One region of the Pseudomonas sp. 25 R 14 genome, then DNA from elsewhere that is predicted to be linked to it. Evidence: predicted binding sites of a transcription regulator. Region 1 holds the regulator's gene; each other region holds the start of a gene.

Region 1 (3,277 bases):
CGTCGCCTGCAGCGCATCGGCCTGTCCGGCCCGTTGTCGCGCGACCTGCTGGAGCTGACCACCGGTATCGAAGAACCTCGCCAGGCCTGGCGCATGCTGCTGGCCCACTTGGCGCGGATGATCCAGACCCCGGAAATCGAACCCCTTGAAGAAGGTGGCGTGATTGCCATGGTCGGCCCTGCCGGCATGGGCAAGACCACCACCCTGGCCAAATTGGCCGCCCGTTATGTACTCAAGTACGGCGCGCACAATATTGCGCTGGTGAGCATGGACAGCTACCGCATCGGTGCCCAGGAGCAGCTCAAGACCCTGGGCCGGATCCTCAATGTGCCGGTGACCCATGTCGACCCGGGCCAGTCCCTGGCCAACGCCCTCGACCCGCTGCTGCGCAAACGCGTGGTGCTGATCGACACCGCGGGCCTGCAAGCCAGCGACCCGGCGTTGCGTATGCAGCTGGAAAGCCTGGCCGGACGCGGGATCAAGTCGAAAAATTACCTGGTACTTGCAACAACCAGCCAAAAACAGGTTCTGACTGCTGCGTACCACAGCTACAAGCGTTGCGGGTTGGCCGGTTGCATCCTGACTAAGCTGGATGAAACCGCAAGCCTGGGCGAAGTGTTGAGCCTTGCCATCAGCCATGAATTACCGGTCGCCTACCTGACCGACGGGCCGCGGATCCCGGATGATTTGCATCTGCCGCGCCGTCATCAACTGGTCAGCCGTGCAGTCAGTGTGCAAATGCAGGACGAACCCAGTGAAGAGGCGATGGCGGACATGTTCGCCGACCTCTATCACAACCCAGCCAAGCGGGTCGGCTGAAGGCAACATGAAACACAGTGCAATGTACCTACATCGATGGTCTGCTACCGCGGCCACCCTATGTAGCCTGCGGCTAAGCAAGACAAGGTAAAGAAAGAACATGGGCAGCATGCATCCCGTACAGGTGATCGCGGTGACCGGCGGCAAAGGTGGCGTCGGGAAAACTAACGTGTCAGTGAATTTGTCCCTGGCCCTGGCAGAGCTTGGCCGCCGTGTCATGCTGCTGGATGCCGACCTGGGACTGGCGAACGTTGACGTTCTGCTGGGACTGACCCCCAAACATACCCTGGCCGATGTCATTGAGGGCCGCTGTGAACTGCGCGATGTGCTGTTGCAGGGGCCAGGGGGGATTCGCATCGTCCCGGCCGCCTCCGGCACCCAGAGCATGGTGCATCTGAGCCCGGCGCAGCATGCCGGCCTGATCCAGGCCTTCAGTGATATCGGCGACAACCTCGACGTGCTGGTGATCGATACCGCCGCCGGGATCGGCGAGTCCGTGGTCAGCTTCGTGCGCGCCGCGCAGGAAGTGTTGCTGGTGGTCTGCGACGAACCCACCTCGATCACCGACGCCTACGCCCTGATCAAGCTGCTCAACCGCGACTACGGCATGAACCGCTTCCGCGTGCTGGCCAACATGGCCCAGAGCCCACAGGAAGGGCGCAACCTGTTCGCCAAGTTGACCAAGGTCACGGATCGCTTCCTCGATGTCGCCTTACAATACGTCGGCGCAGTTCCCTATGACGAGTGTGTGCGCAAGGCTGTGCAAAAGCAGCGTGCAGTCTATGAAGCGTTCCCTCGTTCGAAATGCGCGTTGGCGTTCAAGGCAATTGCTCAGAAGGTCGATACCTGGCCACTGCCCGCCAATCCTCGGGGGCATCTGGAGTTTTTCGTCGAGCGATTGGTGCATCAGACGAGTGCAGGACCGGTGCTATGACAGCCAGCGGCTACAACCTTTACAAAAAATCAGCGCGTGACAGCCAGGGCGAATTGATCGAGCGCTATGCGCCTCTGGTCAAGCGCATTGCCTACCACCTGCTGGCACGCCTGCCCGCCAGTGTCCAGGTCGAAGACCTGATCCAGGCGGGGATGATCGGCCTGCTCGAAGTGTCGACCAAGTACGACGCGAGCAAGGGTGCGAGTTTCGAGACGTATGCGGGTATCCGTATCCGTGGTGCGATGCTCGATGAAGTGCGTAAAGGTGATTGGGCGCCGCGTTCGGTTCACCGCAATACCCGGATGGTGAGTGACGCAATTCGCTCAATTGAAGCAAAAACCGGCCGCGACGCTAAAGATCACGAAGTTGCGGCCGAACTCCAATTGAGTCTCGACGATTACTACGGGATTTTGAACGATACCTTGGGCAGCCGCCTGTTCAGTTTCGACGACCTGCTACAGGACGGCGAACATGAAGGGCTGCACGAGGACGGCGCGAGCGCTCACCAGGAGCCTTCACGCGACCTGGAAGATGAACGCTTCCAGGGCGCCCTGGCAGAGGCGATTGCCAATCTGCCGGAACGTGAGCGACTGGTGTTGGCGCTGTACTACGACGAAGAGCTGAACCTCAAGGAAATCGGTGAGGTCCTGGGGGTCAGCGAATCGCGGGTCAGTCAGCTCCATAGCCAATGCGCGGCCCGCTTGCGGGGGCGTTTGGGAGAGTGGCGAGCGCGCTGACAGGCAGTGTGGGGACAGTGCGAGCGATAACCGCCAGGGCGCAAGCCGGGCGGGAGCGACCTGTGGTGTGCCCTAGCAGTCCTTTTTGTGTAATGCCTGTTGAATGATATGGCGCGCCCAGGTGCTGGACGCGTTTAAGACTGCTTGGAGGTCGAATTGGACAAGAACATGAAAATCCTCATCGTTGATGACTTCTCAACGATGCGGCGGATCATAAAAAACCTGTTGCGTGACCTTGGGTTCACTAACACGGTCGAGGCGGATGACGGCATTACGGCGATTCCGATCCTCAACAGCGGGAGCATCGACTTTCTGGTAACCGACTGGAACATGCCTGGCATGACCGGTATCGATCTGCTGCGCCATGTGCGCGCCGATGAAAAACTGCGCAATCTTCCGGTGTTGATGGTGACCGCCGAAGCCAAGCGTGAACAGATCATCGAAGCCGCCCAGGCCGGGGTCAACGGCTACGTGGTCAAGCCATTCACTGCATTGGCCTTGAAAGAGAAGATTGAAAAAATCTTCGAACGCATCGGTCATTGATGCTGCCACGGGGGAGCTATGGAGCATAAAGAATCATCGCAGGCCGACTTTGAATCGACCCTGAAAAAACATGCTCACCAACTCGTCGAAAGCCTGGAAAAAGGCCAGTTCGGCGACGCAGTGCAGTTGATCCATGAGCTCAACCAGACCCGCGACCGCGGCCTGTACCAGGAAGTGGGCAAGCTCACCCGTGAGTTGCACAGTGCGATCGTCAATTTCCAGATCGACCCGCACATGCCCCAGG
Region 2 (3,277 bases), on a different contig from region 1:
CGCGGCTGTTCGATGACACCACCACCCTGGACAGTGAGGCCGGACGCAAGCAGGCCCATGAGTTACTGGACCTGCTGACCCCCATCGTCAAGTCCTGGCCCTCGGAGTTCTGCCTGAAGGCCAACGAGCTGGCGATCCAGATTCTCGGCGGCCACGGTTACACCCGTGAATACCCGGTGGAGCAGTACTACCGCGACAACCGCCTGAACCCGATCCACGAAGGCACCCACGGCATCCAGTCCCTGGACCTGCTGGGGCGCAAGCTCGCACAAAACGGCGGTGCGGGCTTGAAGCAGTTGATCCGCCTGATCGCCGAGACCGGAGCCCGGGCCCAGCAATATGAGTCACTCACAGCATTGCGCGAGCCGTTGGAGCAACTGGTGGCACGCCTGCAAAGCGTGACCCTCGGGTTGTTGGCGGATCTCGCCCAGGGCAAGGTCAACAGCAGCCTGGCGAACTCGGCGCTGTACCTGAAAGTGTTTGGGCATACGGTGATTGGCTGGCGCTGGCTGGAACAGGCGATCCGCGCCGAAGAAGGGCTGGCCAAAGGCAATGCGGCGGATGTGGCCTTCTATAAAGGCAAGCTGCAAGCCGCCCGGTACTTCCTGACCTGGGAAATACCGGGGTGCCATCATGAACTGGCGATCCTGCAGGCACGGGACGATACGTGCCTGGCCATGCAGGACGAATGGTTCTGATCAGGGCTGGCCGATGGCCTTGGAAATCACCTCGACCGTGGCGCTGACTTGCTCTTGGTAACGGTCGAGTTCCTGCTGGTGACGCTGCTGCATCTCGATCTGCTCGGCACATAGGTTCAGCGCCGCCAGCACCAGCAGTTTGTCGCCGATCAAGGTCGGGTACTTCTGCTTGGTGGTGGCCAAGGATGCCTTGAGCAGGGTCACAGCCTTGAGCAGGGTGTTGTCTTCCCCGTCCGGGGCCTTGATCGAGTAATCCTCACCGAGAATCGAAACGACCTTTATCCCTTCATTCATGCGCTGACAGGACCTGCGCTCACACGCTCAACCAACGCCTGGATACGGGCTGCGGTGGCGCCCTGCTTTTCTTCCTGCTCCATCAGGTTCAGCTGCAAGCTGTCGTTTTCGTCCTTGGCACGGGCCAGTTCCGCCTTGAGGGATTCATTGGTGCCCAGCAGTTCCTGATTCTGCTGTACCAGGTCACTGACCAGTTGTTCCAGTTGGCTGAGGGATGTTTCTAACATTTTGAATTCTCGGGCTTTTTCAAAGGGCGGTGACGATAAAGAAAATTCACCGTGGAAGCCAGGGATATCCTGGCGCGCAGCCTTGATTGCACGGGGCAGGCCACGCTTGCGAGCCTTAGTGACTGCATTTACGCCATCTGGTTCCTGAATCCATTCCGATCCACCGAGGGTGCGACAAAAGCGCGCAGCCCCTCAAGACTTTAGTCGTACGTCCGATAGGTCATGCATACCCCGCCTCAACGCCGCACGGATCGCGCCTCTCCCAGGACCATTGCATGTCTCTTCGTAATATGAATATCGCGCCGCGCGCGTTTCTCGGCTTCGCGTGCATTGGTGCGCTGATGTTGTTTCTCGGTATTTTTGCCCTGAACCAGATGAGCAAGATCCGTGGCGCCACCGAAGACATCACCCTGCGCAGTGTGCCAAGCATTCGCGCCCTCGATGACTTCACCCAACTGACCCTGCGCCTGCGCGTGCTGTCCTACCGCTTGCTGACCAACCGCGAACCGGAGGTGCAACAAAAGACCCTGGAAGCCTTCGAACTGCGCAACCAGCAGATCCGCGAAGCCCAGACTGTCTACGAAAAGCTGATCGACAGCCGTGAGGAGCGTTCAGCCTACGACGATTACGTGCGCCTGTTGGGCCAGTACCGCCAGATTGAAGAGCGGATGAAGAGCCTGTCGCGCAACAACCAGACCGAAGAGCTGCGTACCTTGCTCAACACCGAACTGTTGAGCAACTCCGAGGCGGTCAACACGGTCCTGACGCGCCTGCTGGACATCAACAATTCGATGGCCAACGACAGCAACCAGAAAGCCGCCGATCAATATGATTCAGCCTTTGACCTGGTGGTTGCCTTGTTGGTGCTGGCCACGGCGCTGACAGTGCTGTTCGCCTGGCTGCTGACACGCAGCATCACCCTGCCCATCGCCCAGGCCCTGGACGCCGCCGAGAACATTGCCGAAGGCAACCTGACCCGGCCGATCAAGGTCGATGGCGACGACGAAGCCGGCCGCCTGTTGCGGGCAATGAATAAAATGCAGGAAAAATTGCGCGACACCCTGCAGCGTATTTCCGGCTCGGCCACCCAGCTCGCCTCGGCAGCGGAAGAACTGAACGCCGTCACCGACGAAAGCGCTCGCGGCCTGACCCAGCAGAACAACGAGATCGAACAGGCGGCCACTGCAGTCAACGAAATGACCAGCGCCGTCGAAGAAGTCGCGCGCAATGCCGTCAGCACCTCCGAAGCCTCGAAAAACGCCACCACCTCTGCCGGCGACGGGCGTGATCTGGTGCAGGAAACCGTCAGCGCCATCGAGCGCATGAGTGGTGACGTGCAAGGCACAGCCACCTTGATTGGCGCCCTGGCCGAAGAGTCCCGGGACATCGGCAAGGTGCTGGACGTGATTCGCGGCCTGGCCGACCAGACCAACCTGCTGGCCCTGAACGCCGCCATTGAAGCAGCCCGCGCAGGGGAAGCCGGCCGCGGCTTTGCCGTGGTTGCCGATGAAGTGCGGGCCCTGGCCCATCGCACCCAGCAGTCCACCAGCGAAATCGAGCGGATGATCGGCAGCATCCAGGCCGGCACCGAACAGGCAGTGGACTCGATGCGCAACAGCACCGAGCGTGCCGAATCGACGCTGAATATCGCCAAAGGCGCAGGAATATCCCTGGATACCATCAACAGCGCGATCGTCGAAATCAACGAGCGCAACCTGGTGATCGCCAGCGCAGCGGAAGAACAGGCGCAAGTGGCGCGGGAAGTGGACCGCAACCTGGTGAACATTCGCGACTTGTCGGTGCAATCGGCGACGGGTGCCAGCCAGACCAGTGCGGCCAGCAACGAGTTGTCGCGCCTGGCGGTGGATTTGAATGGGATGGTGGGGCGTTTTCGGCTCTGATTGAAATAATGAAGAATGGAGGGCATCAACCTCCATTCTCAGCCCGAAGCATTTCAAACGAGTTTGTATTTATATAAACCCCTCCTTCCAACCAACTCATCGCACGCCGAACTATTCAATAGCCCGCCAAGTACTTTCCCCCCAAGAAAACCCACTA
Region 3 (3,277 bases), on a different contig from region 1:
CACTTCTACATAACTTTGCAGGGTGGCCTTGGCGTTGTTGAGCAGGCGCTGGCGGGTTTCGGCCACCTCGGTGCGCGCCTGCTCCTTGAGGATCCACACCGTGGTCAGGCTGATGACCACGGCAAACAACAACACCGGCAGGACGGCGAGGGACAGGACTTTGGCCTTCAGACTCAGACGCATGGATCTTCTCTCTTCTCGGGCAATGTTAAGAGGTTAACGGCCCTGTGAGAGAAAACTGTAGGAGCGAGCTTGCTCGCGAAAAAGCTCGGCAATAACACCGGCATCCTGGATGGGCGCGGTGCCCTTGAGTCCTTCGCGAGCAAGCTCGCTCCTACAGGAGAGGTCAGAGAGTCATCGCGGCAAACCAGCCGAACACCAGCAACGGCAGGTTGTAGTGCAGGAACGTCGGGACCACGGTGTCCCAGATGTGGTGATGCTGGCCGTCGATATTCAAACCCGAGGTCGGCCCCAGGGTCGAGTCCGAAGCTGGCGAACCGGCGTCACCGAGGGCCCCGGCGGTACCGACGATGCACACAATGGCCAGCGGGCTGAAGCCCAGTTGCACACACAACGGCACAAAAATCGCTGCGAGGATCGGCACCGTGGAGAACGACGAGCCAATGCCCATGGTCACCAGCAAGCCCACCAGCAACATCAACAGCGCACCCACGCCACGGCTGTGGCCGATGAAGGCGGCGGAGGATTCCACCAGGGTCTGCACCTGGCCGGTGGCCTTGAGCACTTCGGCAAACCCCGAGGCGGCGATCATGATGAAGCCGATCATCGCCATCATCTTCATGCCTTCGGTGAACAGATCATCAGTGTCGCGCCAGCGCACGATGCCCGATACCGAGAAGATCAGGAAACCGGCCAGGGCACCGACGATCATCGAGTCCAGCCACAACTGGATGATAAACGCCGAGGCAATGGCCACCCCGGCCACCAACAGAGTCAGCGGGTTGTATTGCACCGCTACTTGTTCGACCCGTTCGATCTTCTCCAGGTCGTAGACGCGCTTTTTGCGGTAGCTGATAAACACCGCGACCAACAGGCCGAACACCATGCCCAACGCCGGGATGCCCATGGCGTGGGTGACGTTGACCTGGCTGATATCCACGCCGCTCTTGGCGACATTGGCCAGCAGGATCTGGTTGAGGAAAATATTGCCAAACCCTACCGGCAGGAACATGTACGGGGTGATCAGGCCAAAGGTCATGACGCAGGCGATCAGGCGCCGGTCAATCTGCAACTTGGTCAGCACATACAGCAGCGGCGGCACCAGCAGTGGGATAAAGGCGATATGGATCGGCAGGATGTTCTGCGAGGCAATCGCCACCGCCCCCAGCAGGCAGATCAGCAGCCATTTGACGTGATTGCCGCCGCTCGCCTCCTGGCGCCCCACCAGCAGCAGGGCCTTGTCCGCCAGGGCATGGGCCAGGCCGGACTTGGCAATCGCCACGGCGAAAGCGCCGAGCAATGCGTAGGACAGCGCCACCGTGGCACCGCCGCCCAGACCGCTGTTGAATGCGCTGAGCGTCGCGTCGATCCCAAGACCGCCGGTCAAGCCGCCGACCAGGGCGCCGACGATGATCGCGATGACCACATGCACGCGGGACAGGCTGAGCACCAGCATGGTACCAACCGCGGCGATTACTGCGTTAATCATGGTTACCTCAAGACAGAAACGTAATGCAGGAGCGAGCTTGCTCGCGAATAACCCAAGAACGCCGCGATCAACCGGCAAACCAGCATGATCGTTCACGATCTTCGCGAGCAAGCTCGCGCCTACCAAAAACACACGCCAGGGCCTCGCCCGCCGGGGTAACGGCAGTGTGGACGCCAGCAGAAAAGGAGTTTTATTAGAGGGCGCGCACTTTGCAGCAGCAGGCGCGCCATGTCAAAGCGCGACGTCGCAGACAGAATTCAATTGAGCGTATGAATAAAGAAAAAAACCGTGCGGCCGATACAACGGATCATCTCTGTCGTAACGAAAGGTTAAGGATCTCCATGTCGCTCAGGCAGCTGTCCATTCAATGGAAAATCACCCTCCTCGCCGGCCTTTGTCTGCTGGGCATCGTGACCCTGCTGGTGGGCCTTTCGCTGTATCGGATGGACCAGAGCTCGCAACGCGTCCAGGCCTCCAGCACCGAGATGCTCAACGTCGCGGCCCAATCGCGCATCGAAGCCCAAGGTGAAGTCCAGGCCCTGGGCATTCGCCAGCAGTTTATGGATGCCTACCAGTACGGCCATGGCTTTTCGCGCCAGGTGCTGTTTTTGCGCGAACAGGCCGAGAAACGCTTCCTCGATGCCTTCGACCTGCGTGAAGACCTGACCCGCCAGGTCAAGGCCGCCCTGCAAGCCAACCCGGACCTGCTGGGCCTGTCCCTGGTCTTCGAAGCCAATGCCCTGGATGGCAAGGATGAGCTGTTCGCCGGTCAACAGGAGCTGGGCAGCAACGAAAAAGGCCGCTTCGCCCTGTACTGGTCACAGCCGACACCCGGCACACTGACTTCGATGGCGCTGCCGGAAAGCGACATGTCCGACACCAGCATCGGCCCCAGCGGCGAAAAGGCCAACACGTGGTTCACCTGCCCGCGTACCACGCTCAAACCGTGTGTGATCGAGCCGTACTTCTATGTGATCGACGGGCAAAACGTATTGCTGACCAGCATCGTGTTCCCGCTCACGGTCAATGGCAAAGTCATCGCCTCGCTGTCGGTGGACATCAACCTCAACAGCTTGCAGGCCGTCAGCCAGAACGCCAGCCGCAAGCTCTATGACGGCCAGACCCGTGTCAGCATCATCAGCCCGGTGGGTTTGCTCGCTGGCTACAGCCCGGATGCAAGCAAGCTCAGCCAGCGCCTGGACAGCGTCGACACCACCAGCGGTGCGCAATTGATCAGCGCCATGGCCAACAGCACCCAGACCTTTAGCCTGCGCACCGATCATCAGCTCAAGGTGCTGGCACCGTTTCAGCCGATTCCCGACGGCAAGTCGTGGGGTGTGTTGCTGGATGTCCCGGAAAAAGTCCTGATCGGCCCCGCGCAAGCGCTCAAGGCCGAACTGGATGCCGACAACACCAAAGGCACCCTGCTGGAACTGGGCCTGGGTTTGCTGGCCGCAATTGTCGGCCTGTTGCTGGTGTGGCTGATGGCCCGCAGCGTCACCCGGCCAATCCTCGGTGTGGCCCATATGCTGGAAGATATCGCCAGCGGCGAAGGCGACCTGACCCGACGCCTGGCCTACGACAAGCGCGACGAACTCGGTGAACTGG

Evidence for each region. The regulator FliA, encoded in region 1, starts transcription of late flagellar genes. The targets are predictions, from matches to a motif close to CTAAAGTTTNNNNNNNNNNNGCCGNTAA.
Region 2: BFQ03_RS09105 (methyl-accepting chemotaxis protein) is a predicted target of FliA. The motif match lies at 1,411-1,438, and genes of this name have one in related genera.
Region 3: BFQ03_RS27315 (methyl-accepting chemotaxis protein) is a predicted target of FliA. The motif match lies at 1,943-1,970, and genes of this name have one in related genera.

Annotation. Positions count from the first base shown of each region.
Region 1 is NZ_CVTS01000014.1:1,697-4,973, reverse strand. It holds gene flhF (flagellar biosynthesis GTPase FlhF) at 1-819, shown strand, start outside; gene fleN (flagellar synthesis regulator FleN) at 920-1,753, shown strand; gene fliA (RNA polymerase sigma factor FliA) at 1,750-2,490, shown strand; gene BFQ03_RS02420 (chemotaxis response regulator CheY) at 2,659-3,033, shown strand; gene BFQ03_RS02415 (protein phosphatase CheZ) at 3,052-3,277, shown strand, end outside.
Region 2 is NZ_CVTS01000033.1:189,793-193,069, forward strand. It holds gene BFQ03_RS09090 (acyl-CoA dehydrogenase) at 1-698, shown strand, start outside; gene BFQ03_RS09095 (cell division protein ZapA) at 699-992, opposite strand; gene BFQ03_RS09100 (hypothetical protein) at 989-1,219, opposite strand; gene BFQ03_RS09105 (methyl-accepting chemotaxis protein) at 1,495-3,120, shown strand.
Region 3 is NZ_CVTS01000068.1:196,893-200,169, forward strand. It holds gene BFQ03_RS27305 (methyl-accepting chemotaxis protein) at 1-183, opposite strand, end outside; gene BFQ03_RS27310 (Na+/H+ antiporter family protein) at 347-1,666, opposite strand; gene BFQ03_RS27315 (methyl-accepting chemotaxis protein) at 2,011-3,277, shown strand, end outside.